Regions from separate parts of the Arthrobacter sp. K4-10C genome, predicted to be linked through region 1. Evidence: predicted binding sites of a transcription regulator. Region 1 holds the regulator's gene; each other region holds the start of a gene.

Region 1 (5,146 bases):
GGCGGTGGACGACCGCAGGACATGGTGCCCCAGCAGTGCAGTCACGGCGCCCTTGTCGCAAAGCCTGGTGACTTCGCGGGGACTGATACCGCCCTCCGGCCCCACGATCAGGAGCACCTCCCGGGGGTCCGCTCCCCCGGCACCGGCCCACGCCTCAAGCACACTGCGGAGGGGGCGGACGGCGTCCTCGTGCAGGATAACGGCAAGGTCCGCGGCTTCGACGGCTATTGCGAGGGCGGCAGTGTCGACGGCGGGGCGGACCTCCGGCACCCATGCCCGCCGGGCCTGCTTGGCGGCTGCGGTAACCACCGACTGCCATTTGGCATGCGCTTTGACAGCCCGATCGCCTTTCCAGCGCACGATTGATCGCTCGGACTGCCACGGAATGACGGCGTCTATCCCGAGCTCAGTGGCTGTCTCGATGGCCAGTTCATCCCGGTCGCCCTTTGCCAGGGCCTGGACGAGTACCAGCCGGACATCGGGCCGGGATTCGACGGCCATGGACGAACACTCCACCTCCAGGGCGGACGCGGAAGCCTCAACGACGCGCCCGGTCATTCTGGTGCCGGTGCCATCGACAATGTCCACGGGTTCACCCGGTTCCAGGCGTTTTACGGCCACCGCATGCCTGGCCTCAGGCCCCTCGAGGAGGAACTTACCGCCAGGCTGCATCCCGTCAAGGGATCCTGCGGGAGTGAAGAAGACGGGGTTGCTCACCGCTACAGGTTACCGAGGCGGTCCCGGAGTTTGGCGAACATGCCGCCGCTCGCAGCCAGCTTGCCCTCGGTGATCTGCTCGCCGCGCAGCTTGGCCAGCTGCCGCAGCAGGTCTTCCTGGGCAGCATCCAATTTGGCCGGCGTCTCCACCTGCAGGTGCACCTTCAGGTCGCCACGGCCGTATCCGCGCAGATGGGTGACGCCCAGTCCGCGAAGGGTGATGATTTCGCCGGACTGCGTCCCGGGCTTGACGTCGATCTCCTGGGTTCCGTCGAAGGTTTCCAGGCTGACCTCGGTGCCGAGGGCAGCCGCCGTCATCGGAATGTTCAGGGTGGCGTGGAGGTCGTCCCCGTCGCGGACATACGTGGCGTCGTTGTTGACCCGGATCTCCACGTAGAGGTCGCCGGCAGGTCCGCCGGCGGGTCCCGCCTCGCCCTGGCCGGTCAACTGGATGCGGGTTCCGGTGGCCACGCCGGCAGGAACCTTGATCGTCAGGGAACGGCGGCTGCGGATGCGGCCCTGGCCACTGCACTCGTTGCAGGGGTCCTTGATGACGGTGCCGAAGCCTTCGCAGGTACCGCAGGGAGCAGCCGTCATGACCTGGCCGAGGATGGAGCGGACTGCCCTCTGGACCTGGCCGCTGCCGCCGCAGATGTCGCAGCGCTCCGGGTGGGTTCCCGGCCGGCAGCATGAGCCCTCACAGGTGGGGCAGGTAACCGCAGTGTCCACCTCGAGTTTCTTGTTGACACCGAACACGGCGTCGCGGAGGTCGATCCGGACGCTGATGAGCGCGTCCTGCCCGCGGCGGACCCGGGAGGCAGGACCGGTGGAACCGCCGGCGCCAAAGAAGGTGTCGAAGATGTCCTGGAAAGCGAAGCCCTGGCCTGCGTAGCTGCCGCCGCCGAACCCGTTGTCCGTGCCGTTTTCGTTGCCGGTGGTGTCATAGACACGCCGTTTCTGCGGGTCCGAGAGGACTTCGTACGCATGGGTGACTGCCTTGAAGCGGTCAGCAGCCTCCTCCCCCGGGTTGACGTCCGGGTGCAGGGTGCGGGCAAGCTTGCGGTAGGCCTTCTTGATTTCTTCTCCCGTGGCCTCCGGTGAGACTCCAAGGACGTCGTAGTGGCTGCTCAAAGTTGGTATCTCTTCCTTGTTGTACTGCTGCAGTGGGGGTGCCCTGGCGGCCGTCCGGCTGCGGTGGCAGCCGGACTGTCCGGTCAGGGTCCCAGGATCCGGGAAAGGTAGCGGGCGACGGCCCTGACGGCTGCCATCGTGGTGGGGTAGTCCATGCGGGTGGGTCCCAGCACACCTATCTTGGCTGCACTGTCCGGGCCGTACCCAGTAGCGACCACCGAGGCTTCGGCAAGGCCGTCATATGGGTTTTCCCGCCCGATGCTTACAGCGACGCCACGGTGGTCCTGCGCCATCTCGCTCAGCAGGCGCAGCATCACCACCTGTTCCTCCAGTGCTTCCAGCACCGGGCCGATGCTGAGCGGGAAATCCACGTTGGACCGCGCGAGGTTCGCCGTGCCCGCCATGACCATGCGTTCCTCGCGGCTGCTCTGCGCGAGGATCTCCAGCCCGTGGGCCAGCGCCTGCGCGGCCTGCCGCTGTCCCGGACTGACTGCGGAAACGACGGCGGGCAGGGACTGCGCCAGCTGGCCCAGCGGAGTTCCGGCGAGGGAACCGAGGAACCGGGTCCGCAGCGCTGCGAGTGCATCGTCGGCGAGGTCCTGCCCGACGTCGATAACCCGTTGCTCCACCTTGCCGCTGTTGGCGATAAGGACCACCAGGACTTTCCGGGGTGCCAGCAGGACAAATTCGATGTGGCGGATCAGGGCCCGGCTCAGGTGGGGGTACTGGACCACGGCCACCTGGTTGGTCAGTTGCGAGAGCAGGCGGACGGTCCGGTCCAGCACGTCGTCGAGGTCGTCGGAGCCTTCGAGCAGGGACTGGATGGCGCGGCGTTCCGCCTGCGACAACGGCTTCACGGCAGAAATCTGGTCCACGAACAGGCGATAGCCCTTGTCCGTGGGAATCCGGCCCGCGCTGGTGTGGGGCGCGGTGATGAGTCCTTCATCCTCCAGCGCGGCCATGTCGTTGCGGATTGTTGCACTGGATACGCCGAGATGATGCCTCTCCACCAGCGCCTTGGAACCGACCGGCTCGCGGGAGTGGACGTAGTCCTCCACGATTGCCCGCAGTACTTCCAGTTTGCGTGGCTCGCTCACACTCCACCTCCATCCAGGGTCAGGGCGGCTGCGCCGCCCCGTGCAAACCATCAGGCTTAGCACTCGACATGCCTAAGTGCTAACAGTCTATTATGCCTCGCCCCGTTGTTAGCATTGGTACCGCTCCGGGCGACCTTCCGGCGGCACTGATCTAGAGCTAGGCGGAGTCGATCCATGGATTACCAGAACTGGGGCCCCCGGGACATGTCCGCTCCCGTCCGCACCCAATTGCCCGAAGTGCCCGTTGAACGCGGAATGGTCCTGGAAGATGTCCAGTCCGGCTGGGTTGGCGCGGTAACCCGGGTGGAAAAGTCCGGCGGGATGCACGTTGTGGCCCTGGAGGACCGGCGCGGCAAATCACGCACCTTCAGGCTCGGCTTCGGCTTCCTTTTGGAAGGCCGAGCTATCCGGCTGATGCCGCCGGCACCGCGCCCGGCAACCGGCCCGGCCACCGGAAGGACGGCCTCGGGCTCCGTGCGGGTTGCAGGCCAGCGAGCCCAGGTCGCCAAGGCCAGCCGCATCTGGGTGGAGGGTAAACACGACGCCGAACTGGTGGAAAAGGTTTGGGGCGATGACCTCCGGGTGGAGGGTATCGTCGTCGAACCCCTGCACGGCATTGACGACCTCGCCGCAGCAGTGGCAGATTTCCGGCCCGGGCCGGGACGGCGGCTCGGCGTGCTCGTGGACCACCTGGTGCCCGATTCAAAGGAATCCCGCATTGCCGACGCCGTCATGGCGTCCCCAGGCGCGGCAGGAAATGTCCTGATCGTGGGCCACCCCTACGTGGATGTGTGGCAAGCCATCCGGCCGACGGTGCTGGGGATCGAACAATGGCCTGTGGTGCCCCGCGGCCAGGATTGGAAGACCGGTATCCTCGCCGCTTTCGGCTGGCCTCATGCCACCAAGGAGGACATTGGGCTGGGCTGGCAGAAGCTGCTGGGCGCCGTCCGCAGCTACGCGGACCTGGAGGCGTCACTGCTGGGCCGTGTCGAGGAAGTGATTGACTTCCTTACTGTTCCCTGAGTGGGGAGCCAACGGACCGATAGCCAGTATTCTTGGTACTGCAGGTCCTGCCGCACTGTTGCAGGCGCGGCGGGGCAACACCGGCATTCCGCACTATTTTGCACTCTCGAAGGAAACTTACCGTGGCAGAAAACGCACGTGATCATAGGGACAGCCAGGGCGGCGCCGGTCGGTCCGAATACCACGGTGTCCCGGCGAACGCGCTGCCCCTGACGGCCAGCGAGGACCGCCAGTGGGCCACACTGGCGCACTTCGGGGGGATCCTCGGATGTGTCCCTGCGCTGCTGATTTTCCTGATTTTCCGTGACCGCGGACCGTTTACCGCCCAGGAATCCAAGGAAGCGCTGAACTTCAGCCTTCCGCCCACCATCGCGGCCGTGGTGGCAAACATCCTGGTGTTCATCCCCGTGATCGGAAACATCTTTGCCGTCATCGCCACCCTGATCTGGATCGCCCTGACGTGCTTCTCCGTGGCCGCCGGCATCCACGTGAACCGCGGCCAGCCGCACCGGTATCAGTACAACCTGCGCTGGATCAAGTAATCCCCACCGGCTCCCAGCCCTCGCAGGCTCGGGCCGGGACCCTCGCCGGCGTGGGGACTAGTCAGGGAGGAGGCGGCGGACCACCGCGTCGGCCAGCAGGCGCCCCTTCAGGGTGAGGACGAGTTTCCCCCGGAATGCCGCAGCCGGATCCACCAGGCCGTCGGCGATCAATCCGGCAATTTCATGCCGTCCTGCCGCGCTCAGGGTGGCGACATCAAGGCCTGCCTGGAGGCGGGCCTCCAGCATGATGCGTTCAACGTTCCGGGTTTCCCGGTCCAGCGTTTCCCTTCCGGCAGCCGGTGACACACCCTGCGCGAGGCGACCGGCGTAGGCAGTCGGATGCTTGACGTTCCACCACCGGATTCCGCCCACATGGGAATGCGCGCCGGGGCCGATCCCCCACCAGTCGTCGCCCCGCCAGTAGGCGAGGTTGTGCCGGCATGCCTGCTCAGGGGTGCGGGCCCAGTTGCTGACCTCGTACCAGCCCAGCCCGGCTTCGGTGATGAGCTGGTCGGCGAGTTCATACTTGTCGGCGTGGTCGTCGTCGTCGATTTCCGGGACTTCGCCGCGGCGGATCTGGGCGGCGAGCTTGGTGCCGTCCTCGACGATCAGCGCGTAGGCGCTGATGTGGTCGGGC
Region 2 (5,146 bases), on a different contig from region 1:
CACCGCGACCTTCACCTTCACCGGATGCGAGCTCCTGCAAGGCGTCCGTCAGCTGGATCTCGCCGCCGCGTCCAGGGCCGGTGCGCTCCAATACCTCGAAGACGGCGGGATGCAGCACGTAACGGCCGATGACGGCCAAGTTGGACGGCGCTTCATCCGCGGACGGCTTCTCAACCAGCCGGTTGACGCGCACGTACGCTTCGCCGTCGATCTCCTGGATGTCGGCGCAGCCATAGGCGCTGATCTGTGCCGGTTCAACTTCGATGAGCGCCACGACCGACCCTCCGGTCTTGGCCTGCACGTCGATCATGGTGCTGAGAAGTTCGTCCCGGGCATCGATGAGGTCATCTCCCAACAGCACGGCGAAGGCTTCATCGCCAACGTGCTGCTTGGCCCGCAACACCGCGTGGCCCAGGCCGTTGGGGTCGCCCTGGCGCACATAATGGATATCGCCCAGGTTGCTGGCTGCCTGGATGGATGCCAGCTTCTGTGTATCCCCCTTGTCGGCGAGCGTGGACTCCAGTGCCGGGACCCGGTCAAAGTGGTCCTCCAGCGCACGCTTGTTCCGTCCGGTGATCATCAGGACATCGTTCAGGCCCACCTGGACGGCTTCCTCGACGACGTACTGGATGGCAGGCTTGTCCACCACGGGCAGCATTTCCTTGGGCATGGCCTTGGTGGCAGGAAGGAACCTGGTGCCCAGTCCGGCAGCGGGGATGACGGCTTTGCGAACTCTCGGGTTACTGGTAGTCACCGGACTAATCTAACGTCAGCGTCAAGCATTCAGTAATCACCGGGCCGGCAGCCAGCCGCACCGGAGCCGGCGAACGAACCGCCACGGCGGGTAATAAAGGAGACACGCAATGCCTCAAGAGCCAAACACCGCCAAAGACGGCATCCGGGCGGCCCACCGCCGACGGAGGGCCACGCGCAGCCCGGCTGAGCTGGAAGCGGCGGGTGCTGCGCTGGCACTCCATGGTGCCGCCTGGGCTGAGGCGGTAGCAGGCGGAAAACCGGCCATGTTCTGCGTATACCTCGGCACCGGGGTTGAGCCGCCCACCCTGCCCCTGATCGCCGCCCTCCACGGCAACGGCCACAGGGTGCTGCTTCCAGTCTGCGAACCCGGCAGGGAGTTGAGTTGGGTCTTCTGGAGCCCCGACAGCACGCTTGAACGCAGCAGGTACGCACCCATACTGGAACCGGCCGGCCCGCGTCACGGACCTGACGTTGCGGGCGAGGCCACGGCGCTGTTCATCCCGGCCACCGCCGTGGATGTCAACGGCAACAGGGTGGGCCAGGGCGGCGGTTACTACGACAAGTTCCTGGGCCACCTCGCCACTGCCGGGAAGGAAATTCCGCTGGCCGCCGTTATCTATGACGATGAACTGCTCCCGGCGGGCCAGATTCCCGCCGAAGAGTTCGACCGTCCCGTTCCCGCTGTCCTGGTCCCGTCCGGGCTGCGACCGCTGGGCAATGTCGCGTAGGCTCCGGCGGGGCAGCCGCGAGGGGATGATAGAATTAGCACTCAGGCCCTGCGACTGCTAATGGATTACCAGGTGGCAGCACGGGACCTCTCGTTTGCCCAAGAGGAGGAGCACCAGTGCCAACATATGCTTACGCCTGCAAGGATTGCGGCCACGCCTTCGACATCGTCCAGTCGTTCTCGGACAGCTCACTGACGTCGTGCCCCGAATGCCAGGGTGCTTTGCGCAAGAAGTTCAACAGCGTAGGCGTCGTGTTCAAGGGATCCGGTTTCTACCGCACCGATTCCCGGGACTCAAAGGGCAGCACCGTTTCCGCTGCGCCGGCCTCCTCCACGCCCGCCGCGTCCACGGCCCCCTCCGCTCCCGCTACCGCGGCTGCCGCCAGCTGATTCCGGCTTTCGCCGTTACGACGGCGGCCCTGCAGCCTATCGTCCGGACGTTGTCCACATAGGCGCAGGGCCGCTGTCTTTTGCGTTTCCAAGGCACCTAGCGTGGCAGCATGCCCGCACAAACCCTCCAGCCCCACCGGGAAGCTCCCGGGTTCCTTCAACGCCGCCGCCGGCCTGTGTCCTCCGGCCGTTCGCGGTCCCGGCGTCCCGGTGCAGGGTTCCCGGGCTGGTTGAGCCGTAACCGCCGTCTTGCCGTGGCATTGCTGCTGTGTGCCGCGGCGGCACTGAGCGTCCACCAGCTCACCCCCGCCCCCGCTTACACCGTCACCGCCCTGGCCGCCGCCCGGGACCTGCCTGCGGGCGCAGCAATGGCAGCGTCCGACATTCACCAGGTCCAGGTTCCGCCGGGCATGGTTGGGGAGGGTGTCCTCCGCGAGCCCGGCGAAGCAGCAGGCAGGCAACTCGCGGCTCCGCTGCGCAAGGGGCAATTGTTGGCTGACGCCCAGCTGCTGGGCCCCGGCCTTCTCACCGGCAGCCCTCCCGGCTCAGCTGCGGTACCCCTGAGGATGGCCGACCCGTCGTCCATCCAGCTCGTCTCCCCCGGGCAGCTGGTCAACGTGGTGCTGACCGCGGCCAATGGATTCGACCAGCAGGAACCGTCCCAGGTCCTCGCCTCGGGAGTGCCGGTGCTGTGGACCTCCACAACGGGCGGGCAGGGCGGCCAGTGGCTCGGCACCCAGGAGACCGACGGGCTGATTGTTGTGGCCGCCAACTCGGAACAGGCGGCCCGGCTGGCCGGGGCATCCACCCAGGGCAAGCTGTTCTTTGTCCTCGTGGGACACCCGTGACCAGCCTCTGCCCTTCGGGGCCGGCGGCAGGAGGACTAACCCCAGTGCGGCGGTTTCTGTTCCTTCAGCCAGGCATCATGGTCATTATCCTTGTCGCCCCAAGCGCGCGGATCATCTTCGGAAGCCGTCGTGGGCAGGATGCCCCCGGCAGGCTTGTGCCCCGCACGGGGGGCCGGGGCGGCTGCAGTGTCCGCAATCCCCCGGGCTTCCGGCGCCGGCAGTTCACTCTCAGTGCTGTTTTGCTCTTCTTCGCTGGCCACCTGGCCCGCCTCCTTGCTGTCCTGTCCGTCCCGGGCAGCCGCGGCCTGATGGCCCGCACGTCGTGCGGGGACGTGGCCGGCGCGCCGTCCGGAAGCCGGGCCGGGGAAATTAGTGACGTTCGATGCCGGGGCGGGCTCCGCAGCGGCATCGATATCATTCAGCGCCTGATCGACGTCGTCGTCAAGGAAGCCGGTGGACGTCGCAGCACGCCCCGGGAGTACAACCTTTTCCAGGCCGAGGTACTTGGCGATCCGGTCTGCGCAGGCGGACGGATCGGTAAACACCTCGATGGTCCACAGCGGCATGTACCGCCAACCCAGCCGCTCCAGCATCTGGGGCCGCAGCCGGCTCCGTTCGCGGACACTCATGGTGCGGTACTGTTCGGTGCCGTCGGACTCGATGGCCACCGGCCAGGGCAGGTCGGCATCGTCCTGGCCCATGGTGCTGAGCGGGTCGGCGGCAGCCACCACGTCAATCGCGCCGTCATACTGGTGCCAGACCCGTGCCCCGCGTGCACGGAGCCGGTCACCCAGGTCCGCAACGAGCGGATCGGCACCGAGTGCCTGTTCGCTGGCGGCGGCGCGGGACGCGGGCGTGCCAAGATCGGTGTTGCCCGAAATTTCACGGTCCAGCAGTGCGTAGAGATCCACGGCCCCGTGCGTCAGCCGGGTGTGGTCCAGGTCCTCGGGCCGGAAGCACGTCAGCACGTGCATCGAGCGCCGGGCACGGGTCATGGCCAGGGCAAACTTCTCCCGGCCTCCCTCGGCAGAGAGCGGTCCGAAGCTGTGCAGGGCGCGCCCGTGCGGTGTCCGGCCGAAGCCCGGCGAGAAGATGACATGGTCGCGCACCAGGCCCTGGGCACGTTCCAGGTCCACAACCCGGAAGGACTCCGGGCCGGCGCCGAAGAACCCGGCCAGGCCCGGATGGTTGGGCAGTTGGAGCCGGATGGACTCACCGATGCGGGCAGCGTGCCGAAGGCTCGCGGTCACCACGGCCAGCGAGGTGCGGGGACGCATCCGCGCGTGCTCGAAGACCAGCTCCACCACCCGGTTGACCTCGGCCACCACGGATTCAACGCCTTCGTGGTCGGCGCTCGGAAGCCCGGTCCCGTCGGGCAGGTATTCGACCAGCAGGGACCGGTCCAGGCCCGTGGCAGACTGGCCTTCCGGCAACCGGCGGAGACCGCCGTCGTAAAAGTTCTTGCTCAGCTGCAGGACCAGGTCCTCGTCCACCGCACGGTAGACGAAATTCAGCCGCCACACCGGCAGCACGGCGGACAGTGCGGTGAACCCGCTCTCAACCCGCTGGTGCGCGGATTCACCGGGAGCCAGGCGTTCCACACCAACAGTGAAGGTGCGGGGGCTCGCAATGCGGGCGTCGCCGAAGGCTATGACCTGGCGGGCGCGGGCGATGGACGGCAGCACCGCCTGCAGCGACGTGGCTTCGGCGTCGAGGATGACCACCGCGTCGAAGTGCTGTTCTGCTGGCAGCAGGCCGGTCATGAGGTAGGGGCTGACGGACCAGACCGGAACCAGGGTGCCGATCAGGTCCGGGGCCTGCGCGGTCAGCGCCGGAAGCGACACCCGGCCGTCCTTGAGCAGGCTGCGGAGGAGGTCTGCCTGGCGGGGATGGTCCGCGATAGCGGTGCGCCAGCGCTCGGCAAGGTCCCAGCGGAGCCGCGCGGCGCCGCTGGCGATGTGTGCATTGTCGGCCAGCCGGTATTCGGCTTCCAGCTGCCGGAGTGCGTCGCCGTCGGACATGGCCAGGTAGTCGTCGCCGCTGATCATCGCTTCAAGGGCCGACTGCCACCATGCCAGTTCCAACTCGGCTGCGACGGAGCCTGCAGGCACCTCCCGCTCGGCCAGGTCGGCCAGAAGCTCCCCCAGCCCGTGCTCGCGCATGTTCTCCACCAGGAGGGTGCGTTCCGGCAGGGTCTTGAGCGTGTCGGTGTCCGCCACCAGCCGCTCAAGGCGTTCCATGAGTTCCTCGTACCGCACTGTGGAGAGCGCTCCGCCGGCCTCGGTGTGCTTGAGGGCCTCGCCCAGCTGGCTGAGCTGGCTGTCCAGCTCCCGGTACATGGCGTTCATCTCGGCGAGTCCGGAGGGAACGGCCGGGTGCCGCTGGGTGGTGGCGTAGCCGGCCCAGAGGGCACGCTGTTCCTGGA
Region 3 (5,146 bases), on a different contig from region 1:
CTTGAACGACGACGGACTGACACAGGCTGTACAGGAAGCCGGGGCGGTGGAGCTGCTGCTGATCCGGCACGGCGAGAGCGAAGGCAACGTGGCCGCCACCGAGGCGCGGCTGGCGGGGGCCGAGGTCATCGAGGTGCCCGCCCGAGACGCCGACGTGAACCTTTCCGGCACCGGGCAGGAACAGGCCAAGGCGCTGGGCACTGCGCTGGCCCGGATCGCCGAGGAGTTCCGCCCTGATGCCGTGGTGTCCTCCCCCTACGCCCGGGCGCGCCAGACCGCGGAGATCGCCGTGGAAACGGCTGGCTGGCCGGCGAAGGTGCGCACCGACGAACGGCTGCGTGACCGTGAACTGGGCATCCTGGACCGGCTGACCCGGCTCGGCGTGGAGAAGCGATACCCGGACGAGGTGGAACGGCGGACCTGGCTGGGCAAGCTGTACTACCGGCCGCCGGGTGGGGAATCCTGGGCGGACGTGGCCCTCCGGCTGCGCTCGGTTCTGGACGAACTGAACAACTTGGGCAGCGGGCACCGGGTGATGCTGGTCTGCCACGATGCCGTGATCATGCTGTTCCGCTACGTGCTGGAGGGCTTGTCCGAACGGGAGCTCCTGGACCTTGCCGCCAGTAACTCGGTGCTGAATGCCTCGATCACCAAATACGTGCGTCCGTCGGGTGCCGGGCCGTGGACCCTCGAGAGCTTCAACGTGGCCGACCACCTCACCGAGCAGGGCGTGGAGGTTACCGAGCATGCAGGGGATACAAGTGTCCACCCGCGGTGATGCCGCCGACCCCGTCCTGGTCACGCCGTCGCTGCTGCGCGAGTGGCCGCTGCCGGCCGCAGGTGAGGACAAGTATTCCCGCGGTTCGGTGCTGGTAATCGGCGGTGCCCGGGTAACGCCGGGTGCTGCCCTGCTCGCCGGAGCTGCCGCCCTCCGCGCCGGTGCCGGGAAGCTGACCCTCGCGGTCGCCGAATCCGTGGCGGTGCAGGTGGGGGTGGCGCTGCCGGAATGCGGGGCCATCGCCCTGCCCGAGACCGCCGACGGATCCATCGAGGCTGGCGGACTGGACCGGATCTCCTCGTACCTGGACCGGGCGGACGCCATCCTCGTGGGACCGGGCCTTGACGATCCTGACCTGGCTGAAGAGCTGTTGCGGGCCCTGCTGGAGCGGGAGGAATCGTCAGGCAGGGCCGATGACGGCCGTGGTGCCGCCGTCATCCTTGATGCCTACGCCCTGGGCGGCCTGGCCAGACTTGAAGAACAGCTGGAACCTTGGCGGGGCCGGCTGATCCTGACCCCGAATCCGAAGGAAGCGGCGATTCTGCTGGGCCGTGAAATCGACGACCTGGAAACCGACGTGGCCGCGATTGCCAGCCAGTTCGACGCAGTGGTGAGCTGCCAGGGCATCATCGCCCAGCCGCCCCGTCCTGGTGGCGGCGGGGAACCGGAACTGTGGAAGATCACCACGGGGTACGGCGGACTCGGGACCTCGGGAAGCGGGGATGTCCTGGCCGGTGCGATCGCCGGACTCAGGGCCCGCGGAACCACCAGCGCGCAGGCGGCATGCTGGGGAACGCATCTTCACGCCGCGGCCGCCGACCGGCTGGCCAGCAGGATGGGACCGCTGGGATTCCTTGCCCGCGAACTCGCGGACGAATTGCCCGCGCTCATGCTGGAGCTGAACACCTGATTTCGCTGGATGCTTGGCCTTGCAGGTTGGTTCGGGCAGTTATTTCAGCGCAAGGGGATGGCCCCCTGCTTGGAAGCTCGGGGGCCATCGTATCGGAGGGGATCACTCGCAACTGCCGATGCGCTACCGGCGCTGTGGCGTTCCTTAAAGGCAAACCGCCCAATACTGGCAGATACAACGCGTTCGGATCCTCCCGGTAACCCTGTTCTAGCACCGGCAGGCGGGCCAATACAAGGCATCCCCGCCGGTAACTTAGGACGACCCCCGGCCAAGCCGGGGGCCACCACATCGGGAAGTTCAGGTTTACGCTGCCGATGCGCTGTCTGGCGCTGTGGCGTGCACTTCAAGGCGACCCGCCCCACACTGGCAGTCAACAGAAATACCCGACATCCCGATCCTTCAAGGGAACTAGGCGGCGATTTCCTGCTTAGCCCCCTTCGTTTCGATCTCGATCTTGCGCGGCTGGGCCTTTTCGGCGACAGGAATCCGCAGCGTCAGGACACCGGCGTCGTAGCTTGCCTTAATGTTGTCCACATCCAGGGTATCGCCGAGGATCAGCTGGCGGCTGAAGACGCCGCGCGGCCTCTCGGAGGCGATCAACTCGGTGTCCTTGCCCGCAACGTCGGGCCGCTCGGCCCGCACCGTCAGGACATTCCGTTCCACATCCAGATCCACTGAGTCCACCGCAACGCCGGGCAGATCGAAGGCCACGACGAATTCCTTGTCCTCCCGCCAGGCGTCCATCGGCATGGCTGCCGGACGCGCTGCCGTTCCGAGGACCTGCTGGGCCAGCCTGTCCAGCTCGCGGAACGGATCGGTTCGCATCAACATGGCTTCCCTCCTCGTAAGAGATGGTCCAACACTTGTTTTGAGTACCAGCCGATCTGTATTGGCTGATATAGATTTTTTAGCACTGACGACAGAGATCTGCAAGCGGTCCGGCAAGGAATTTTCGAATTTTTTTGCCGCCTCCCGGGGCATGGGGAAGGGGCCCCTCGCGGTACGCGAAAGGCCCCTTCTGCTGTACCCTGCCGGGCTTTCGTCAGCTCCTGGTGGGGTCCGGGCGGAGCGGTGCCGGGCCCGGATCCGGCACGGGCAGCGGCCCTGGAGGCTCCGGCGTCGGGAACGGGTTCGGGGCCGGCGGCCCCGGATGGCCGGGCTGGGTGGGATCAGGCGACGTCGGGTCCGGCCCGGGCTCCGGCGGGAACGGCTCGGGTTCGTGCACTGGCGGGATGGTCATAAGCTTCCCCTCTCTCGCTGGGCGATGTGCCTTGGCGTGAACAGAATACGCCTGCCACCCGAACCCCACTAGGGCAGTACCGTCGGGCCCCGTCACCCTCTCTCACTTTTGGCACCTCCCACCCAAACGCCCTCCCACCTGGGTGAAAGGGCGTTCAGGAAAAAGCCACCAAAGGTGAGAGAGCGTCGGGGTTGGGCGGTAGTGGCGGGGGCCGCTCCCCCGGTAGCGAACGGCCCCGGCCATTGTGAGGGGTGGTGGATATATTGAAGGCATGACCTCCACTCCGCTGCAGGATTCCGCCAGCACGTCCATGTCCGCCGCCACCCCGCCGGTGGCCAAGAGGGTCCCCCTGGACCGGACGCACCACGGGGATACTTTCGTGGACAGCTACGAGTGGCTGCGGGACAAGGAGTCCGCCGAGGTGGTTGAGCACCTGAAGGCCGAGAACGCCTACCAGGAGGCAGTCACCGCACACCAGGAACCGCTCCGCGAAGCCATCTTCCAGGAAATCAAGGGCCGGACGCAGGAAACCGATTTGTCGGTTCCGCACCGCAAGGACGGCTGGTGGTACTACAGCCGCTCGGTGGAGGGCAAGGAGTACGGCATCCAATGCCGGGTCAGGGCCGCGGACACCGACGACAAGATCGCCGACTGGACCCCGCCCGCCGTCGAGCCCGGCGTCGCCATTCACGGGGAGGAAGTCCTGCTGGACGGTAACGTCGAGGCAGAGGGCAAGCCTTTCTTCTCGGTAGGCGGTTCGGCCGTGACAGTGGACGGCGACCTTTACGCCTACGCCGTGGACAACTCAGGCGACGAGCGCTTCACCCTCCGTATCAAGGACCTGCGCACCGGCCAGCTGCTGCCGGACATCATCGAGAACGTCTTCTACGGTGTCTCGTTCTCCCCGGACGGCACCCGCATCTTCTACACCGTGGTGGACGATTCCTGGCGCCCGTACCAGGTGAAGGCGCACGTCCTGGGCACGCCCGTGACCGAGGACGTGGTCATCTACCAGGAGGACGACGCCGCCATGTGGCTGGGCTTCGAGCTCTCTGCCGACCGGCGCCACCTGGTGCTGGGCATTGGCTGCTCCGAATACAGTGAGACCCGGCTGCTCCGCTTCGACGATCCCGCCGGGACTGTCAGCACCGTCATCTCCCGGAACGAGCGGGTTCTCTACGAGGCGGAGCCTTTCCTGCTGGAGGGCCCGGACGGGCAAAAGACAGAGCGCATCCTCCTCACGCACAACCGCGGCGCCATCAACTCCATGGTCTCCCTGGCGGACCCGGCGGAGCTGGAAAAGCCGCTGGCACAGCAGACGTGGCAGACCGTCGTCGAGCATTCCGACGACGTCCGCGTCAACGGCGCGGGGGTCACCTCCACGCACCTCATCGTCTCCATCCGCAAGGACACGATTGAGCGGGTGCAGGTGATGGGGCTGGCCGGGCTGGGCACGCCGGCCCAGCAGGCCGCGGTCGAGCCCGCTTTCGACGAGGAGCTTTACACGGCGGGCGTGGGCGGGTCTGACTACGAGGCCCCGGTCATCCGGCTGGGCTACACCTCCTACTTCACGCCGTCGCGCGTCTACGACTTCGTGCTGCCCACCCCGGAGCGGCCCGCCGGCGAGCTCCTGCTGCGCAAGGAAAGCCCGGTGCTGGGCGGCTACGACGGAACCAACTACATTGCAACCCGTGAGTGGGCGACGGCGGCGGACGGCACGCGGATCCCGCTCTCCGTGCTGCGGCACAAGGGCATCAAGCAGGATTCGACGGCGGCGGGCCTGGTGTACGGGTACGGCTCCTATGAGATGAGCATGGATCCGGGCTTCGGCATCGCGCGCCTGTCGCTGCTGGACCGCGGGGTGGTGTTCGTGATTGCGCACATCCGCGGCGGCGGCGAACTGGGCAGGCACTGGTACGAGGACGGCAAGAAGCTCACCAAGAAGAACACGTTCACCGATTTCATTGCCGCCACCGACTGGCTCGCCGGCTCGGGCTGGGTGGACCCCGCACGGATCGCGGCGCTGGGCGGCTCAGCCGGCGGCCTGCTCATGGGCGCGGTGGCCAACATGGCGCCGGAAAAGTACGCGGCGATCGTGGCGCAGGTGCCGTTCGTGGACCCGCTGACCAGCATCCTGGACCCGGACCTGCCGCTGTCCGCCCTCGAATGGGAGGAGTGGGGCAACCCCATCACGGACCCCCAGGTGTACGCGTACATG
Region 4 (5,146 bases), on a different contig from region 1:
TGGCCCGGCGGGAAGGCTAGAAGCCGCCCATGCCGCCCATGTCGTCGCCGCCGCCAACGGGAGCCGGGTTCTTCTCGGGCTTGTCGGCCACGACTGCCTCGGTGGTGAGGAACAGGCCGGCAATGGAGGCCGCGTTCTGCAGGGCAGAGCGGGTCACCTTGACGGGATCGTTGACGCCGGCAGCCAGCAGGTCGACGTATTCCCCGGTCGCTGCGTTCAGGCCGTGGCCTGCAGGCAGGCCGCGGACCTTGTCCACCACAACGCCCGGCTCGAGGCCGGCGTTGAAGGCGATCTGCTTCAGCGGGGCGTCGATGGCAACGCGGACGATGTTGGCGCCGGTTGCTTCGTCGCCGGAGAGCTGCAGGTTGGCGAAGGCCTTCGCGCCGGCCTGGATGAGGGCCACGCCGCCACCGGCGACGATGCCTTCTTCAACAGCGGCCTTTGCGTTGCGCACTGCGTCCTCGATGCGGTGCTTGCGCTCCTTGAGCTCAACCTCGGTTGCGGCACCGGCCTTGATGACTGCAACGCCGCCGGCCAGCTTGGCCAGGCGCTCCTGCAGCTTCTCGCGGTCGTAGTCGGAGTCGGAGTTTTCGATCTCGGCGCGGATCTGGGACACGCGGCCGGCGATCTGGTCGGCGTCGCCTGCACCCTCAACGATGGTGGTTTCGTCCTTGGTGACAACAACCTTGCGTGCCTTGCCCAGGAGTTCCAGGCCGGCGTTCTCCAGCTTCAGGCCGACTTCCTCGGAGATGACCTGGCCGCCGGTGAGGACGGCGATGTCGGCGAGCTGTGCCTTGCGGCGGTCGCCGAAGCCCGGAGCCTTCACGGCGACGGACTTGAAGGTGCCGCGGATCTTGTTGACGATCAGGGTGGCCAGGGCCTCGCCCTCGATGTCTTCGGCGATGATCAGCAGCGGCTTGTTGGACTGCATGACCTTCTCGAGGACAGCAACCAGTTCCTTGACGTTGGAGATCTTGGAGTTGACGATCAGGATGTACGGATCCTCGAGGACCGTTTCCTGGCGCTCTGCGTCGGTGACGAAGTAAGCGGAGATGTAGCCCTTGTCGAAGCGCATGCCTTCGGTGAGTTCGAGCTCCAGGCCGAAGGTGTTGGATTCCTCGACCGTGATGACGCCTTCCTTGCCCACCTTGTCCAGGGCCTCGGCAATAAGCGCACCGATTTCGTCGTCACCGGCGGAGATCGAGGCCGTGGCAGCGATCTCTTCCTTGGTTTCGATTTCCTTGGCGGAGTTCAACAGTTCGGCGGTGACAGCGTCAACGGCCTTCTCGATGCCGCGCTTGAGGGACAGCGGGTCGGCGCCGGCGGCAACGTTGCGCAGGCCTTCCTTGACCAGGGCCTGGGCCAGCACGGTAGCCGTGGTGGTGCCGTCGCCTGCGACGTCATCCGTCTTCTTGGCAACTTCCTTGACCAGCTCGGCGCCGATCTTCTCGTAGGGATCGTCCAGCTCGATCTCCTTGGCGATGGAAACGCCATCGTTGGTGATCGTGGGGGCGCCCCACTTCTTCTCGAGGACGACGTTGCGTCCACGCGGGCCGAGGGTGACCTTAACGGCGTCGGCGAGGGTGTTCAGGCCCCGCTCAAGGCCGCGGCGTGCCTCTTCATCAAATGCAATGATCTTGGCCATAACGGCAGTGGTCCTTTCGGGACAGTCGTTAAGAATGAACCTTCGCTGCAGTGCCCGCGACGGACGATCCTTCGCCGGCGGCCTCTGTATGCCTCCGGGTGCGGATCTCACTCCAGTTAGGTGTTTCTTCGCTCCTCGCCCGATGCCGCGCTCCGCCAGCTTGAAGCAGGCTTTGCTTTAGCAGTCGGTACGTCAGAGTGCTAAGTCAATAATTAGCACTCCCCACGTGAGAGTGCAAGCGAATGGACCGGGAACGGGCCGCTAATCCGGCGTATTCGCTGATGGCGATCAGGGCAGTCAGTTCCCGGTGCGGCCTGCTGTTTCGCGCCCGCTGGCCGCTGGAATGTTGTCGGGCCCGTAGGTGAAGACTCTGAAGTTGGCCGTGGTGATGTCTCCATTCGGGTCAAACGCGACGGGACCTGACTCGCCGTCGTAGTTCATCCCAGTTCCCGCCGCAAGGCCGCTGACGCAGTCCTTGTAGGTGGAACAGGCCGCCGCGGCCGCCGTCCCTCCCGAAGCGCCGGCAGTACCGCCGGACACGCTGATCAGGTTGGCAGCGATTGAACGGCCGGCGTCGTCCTGGGCCCTGGCCGCAGCAAGCGCGGCCAGTGTGACGGCGTCGTACGTCTCGGCGGCAAAGGATACGTCTTTCAGCTTGCCATCGACGGCCAGCAGCCGGTCTTGGAAGCCGGCGGAGGGAAGCTGCCCGGGCACCACGGCGCGGGCCCCGTCCAGTGCCTTGGTGCCCAGCTTGGAGCCGTAGCGGGCGAAGGCACCGTCGCTGAGGATGATGCGGGAGCCCGCAACACCGGCGTTGCTCAGCTCTGCGAGTGCACCCTGGGCACCGTCCCTGGCCACCAGGATCACAGCACCGGCGCCGGCCTTTCCAGCCCTCCCGGCCGCAGGGCCGGCCTCGCCCGGCTTGAACTCCTCGGTTGCCGCAACGTCCAGTCCGGCCTGTTCGGCGGCGTCGGAGACGGCCCCAGCCACGTCCTTTCCGTAAGAGCCTTCCTGGTACAGCACCGCGATGGTGGCAGCGCCGCCGTCCTTGGCGAGCTTGACCAGGACGGGAGCCTGGGCGACGTCAGCGGCGGCGGTGCGGAAGTAATAGCCGCCCGACCCGGCGCCGGTCAGGCCCGCGGCCGAATTGGCTGGCGAGATCAGTGGGGTCCGGGCACGGGAAAGAACGTCGATGGTTGCTGGTGCGTGGCTCGAGTCGGTAGGCCCTATGACCACGTCAGCTTTGCCGGCCACCAGGGCATGCGCCTGGGCTGCGGCGTCCTGGCCCGGGTCAACGGGCAGAAGTTCCACCGGCCTGCCCTTGTGGCCGCCCGTCGCGTTGATTTCCTGGACCGCAAGCTTGGCCGCGGCAAGCTGCGAGGCGTTGAGGAAGCTGCTGTCACCGGTGTTGTCCAGGACCAGCCCCACCCGCAGGATGCCGTCGCCGGACGCCTCCACGGATTCCACGCGGGCATTACCGGTGACACCGGAACAGGCAGTGGCAACCAGGAGAGCGCCGGCGGAAAGAGCGAGCGCGGGACGGATACGGACGGCGGGAACGGGCAGCTGTTTCACTCGGCGGGCCGGACACTTTCGGCCTGCGGGCCCTTTTCGCCTTCGCCGACTTCAAGCTCCACCCGCTGCCCCTCGTCGAGTGCACGGTAGCCCTCACCCTGGATGGCGGACCAGTGCACAAAGATATCGTCTCCGGAATCGTCAACGGTGATGAATCCGTAGCCCTTTTCCGCGTTGAACCATTTCACGGTTCCCAGTGCCATGCTGACCAACTCTTTCCGTTGAGACCGGGACTCATGCTCCCGAATCGTGCTTGCCTGCCCCGGAGCCCACCCTGGTTTTCACTCTAGCCAATGCCGGGGCGGCGCTACAGGACACCGGATGGGCCGGCGGCAAAAGTTATTCACGCGTGACCGGTCCGCCAGGGATGCCTACCGGTATCCCGGGCCCAGCACCACTACCAGGGGAACCTGGAATTCCGTGCTGCTGACGAGGGTGGGGATGCCCAGCAGGCGCGCGAGTGCCTGGGCATTGGCCAGTTGCTCCGGCCCTGAGTAGAAAATGGCAGAGCCCTGCTGGGGAGCTCCTGCCCAGTTGCCTACCTGGCCCAGCGTCCAGCCGTCCGCCTGGACGGTCCCGCCCACGCGGCCCGCGAGTCCTGCAGTCCCGGCAGCGTTGTAGACGGCGACGGGCTGTGTCCGGTCGAGGAAAACCTGGCTCTGAGCCGACCCGGCTGGCCCGGGCCCGGCCTCTGAAATGGCGGACGGCTCGGTTGAGGCCGGCGGCGCGGCTTCCGCGGTGGGCTCCGGGGAACTTTGGGGGCTGGCCGGCGGCGTTGTTCCGGTCTCCGCCAGCGGCGATGCTTCCTGGCTTGAGGACGCCTGGGCGTCCGTGCCGCTGAAGCCAAGCTTGGGGAGGATCAGGAAGGACACCAGCCCGATGGCCAGGGCTGCCAGCCCTACTGCAAGGATGGGCCACAGCCGTACCCGCGACGGGGCAGTGGCGGCACGGTGGACTCCTTGCCGCTGCGGGGTCTCGGGGACCTTGTCGAATTCATCGCGGGCGTATTTGGTCATGGATGACATCCTTGGGGATTGCTGCTGAAAAGGCGTGGGTGTCCTAGGCGTCGGACCCCAGGCGCCGTGCGGTCCGGGCACGGTGGCGGGACGTACGTAGTCTACGCAGTCTCTTGACCAGCATGGGATCGTGGGCGAGTGCATCCTCACGGTCGATCAATGCGTTCAGCAGCTGGTAGTAGTGGGTGGCGGAGAGGTCGAACAGCTCCCGGATGGCCTGTTCCTTGGCTCCGGCGTACTTCCACCACTGGCGCTCCAGCGCCAGCATCTGCTGCTCGCGCTCACCGAGCGGGGAGTCCCGCAGCGCGAAGTCCGCCAGCAGGGTATTCCGTGGTTCCTGCTCCGGCAGCTCCTGGGGCACATGTTCCCGGGCCGGTTCCGCCACGGCACACTCCTTCGCTGTCTACGGAAAATGTCTCACCCCCATGCTACGGACGAATAACAAGCTTGTCATTTGCGCCGGAAGGGCCGGAACGACGCTGCCGGCGCCCCATCACCTGCGCTCCCCTGCAAGAATGGGACGGTGTTTGACTCTGACGCTTTGTTCGAACTGGAGCAGGAACCGGCCGATGCGGAGAGTTATGCCGGGCTCGCGCAGCGCCCGCTGACCGACCTCGTCGCTGCGGACTGGGCCGAGGCGCTGGCCGGGGTGGAAAGCGAACTCCGGGCCGTTCTTGGCTTCCTGGCACAGGAGGAGGCAGCCGGGCACCAGGTGCTGCCGTCGCCGTCGAACGCCCTGCGTGCCTTCCGCCAGCCCCTTGCCGGCGTGAAGGTCCTGCTGGTGGGCCAGGATCCCTACCCCACGCCCGGACACGCCGTCGGCCTTTCCTTCTCCGTTGACAAACGGACGCGGCCAATACCACGGAGCCTGGCGAACATCTACCGCGAACTGGAAGCCGACCTCGGCGTC

What was found. The regulator HrcA, encoded in region 1, represses chaperone genes, less so after heat shock. The targets are predictions, from matches to a motif close to TTNGCACTCGNNNNNNNCGAGTGCNAA.
Region 2: the regulator HrcA is predicted to act here: its motif matches at 1,519-1,545, upstream of AC5RUU_RS00795 (FmdB family zinc ribbon protein).
Region 3: the regulator HrcA is predicted to act here: its motif matches at 2,596-2,622, upstream of AC5RUU_RS16320 (Hsp20/alpha crystallin family protein).
Region 4: the regulator HrcA is predicted to act here: its motif matches at 1,823-1,849, upstream of groL (chaperonin GroEL).

Annotation. Positions count from the first base shown of each region.
Region 1 is NZ_JBNHFI010000005.1:198,956-204,101, forward strand. It holds gene AC5RUU_RS08670 (16S rRNA (uracil(1498)-N(3))-methyltransferase) at 1-717, opposite strand, end outside; gene dnaJ (molecular chaperone DnaJ) at 720-1,847, opposite strand; gene hrcA (heat-inducible transcriptional repressor HrcA) at 1,931-2,944, opposite strand; gene AC5RUU_RS08685 (DUF3097 domain-containing protein) at 3,119-3,967, shown strand; gene AC5RUU_RS08690 (DUF4870 domain-containing protein) at 4,090-4,509, shown strand; gene hemW (radical SAM family heme chaperone HemW) at 4,567-5,146, opposite strand, start outside.
Region 2 is NZ_JBNHFI010000001.1:176,620-181,765, forward strand. It holds gene galU (UTP--glucose-1-phosphate uridylyltransferase GalU) at 1-754, opposite strand, end outside; gene AC5RUU_RS00790 (5-formyltetrahydrofolate cyclo-ligase) at 864-1,484, shown strand; gene AC5RUU_RS00795 (FmdB family zinc ribbon protein) at 1,601-1,873, shown strand; gene AC5RUU_RS00800 (RcpC/CpaB family pilus assembly protein) at 1,984-2,721, shown strand; gene AC5RUU_RS00805 (AAA family ATPase) at 2,757-5,146, opposite strand, start outside.
Region 3 is NZ_JBNHFI010000011.1:162,044-167,189, reverse strand. It holds gene AC5RUU_RS16330 (histidine phosphatase family protein) at 2-778, shown strand; gene AC5RUU_RS16325 (NAD(P)H-hydrate dehydratase) at 747-1,688, shown strand; gene AC5RUU_RS16320 (Hsp20/alpha crystallin family protein) at 2,097-2,519, opposite strand; gene AC5RUU_RS16315 (S9 family peptidase) at 3,200-5,146, shown strand, end outside.
Region 4 is NZ_JBNHFI010000013.1:9,333-14,478, reverse strand. It holds gene groL (chaperonin GroEL) at 17-1,645, opposite strand; gene AC5RUU_RS17255 (ABC transporter substrate-binding protein) at 1,943-3,220, opposite strand; gene AC5RUU_RS17250 (cold-shock protein) at 3,217-3,423, opposite strand; gene AC5RUU_RS17245 (LytR C-terminal domain-containing protein) at 3,592-4,236, opposite strand; gene AC5RUU_RS17240 (DUF3263 domain-containing protein) at 4,280-4,621, opposite strand; gene AC5RUU_RS17235 (uracil-DNA glycosylase) at 4,760-5,146, shown strand, end outside.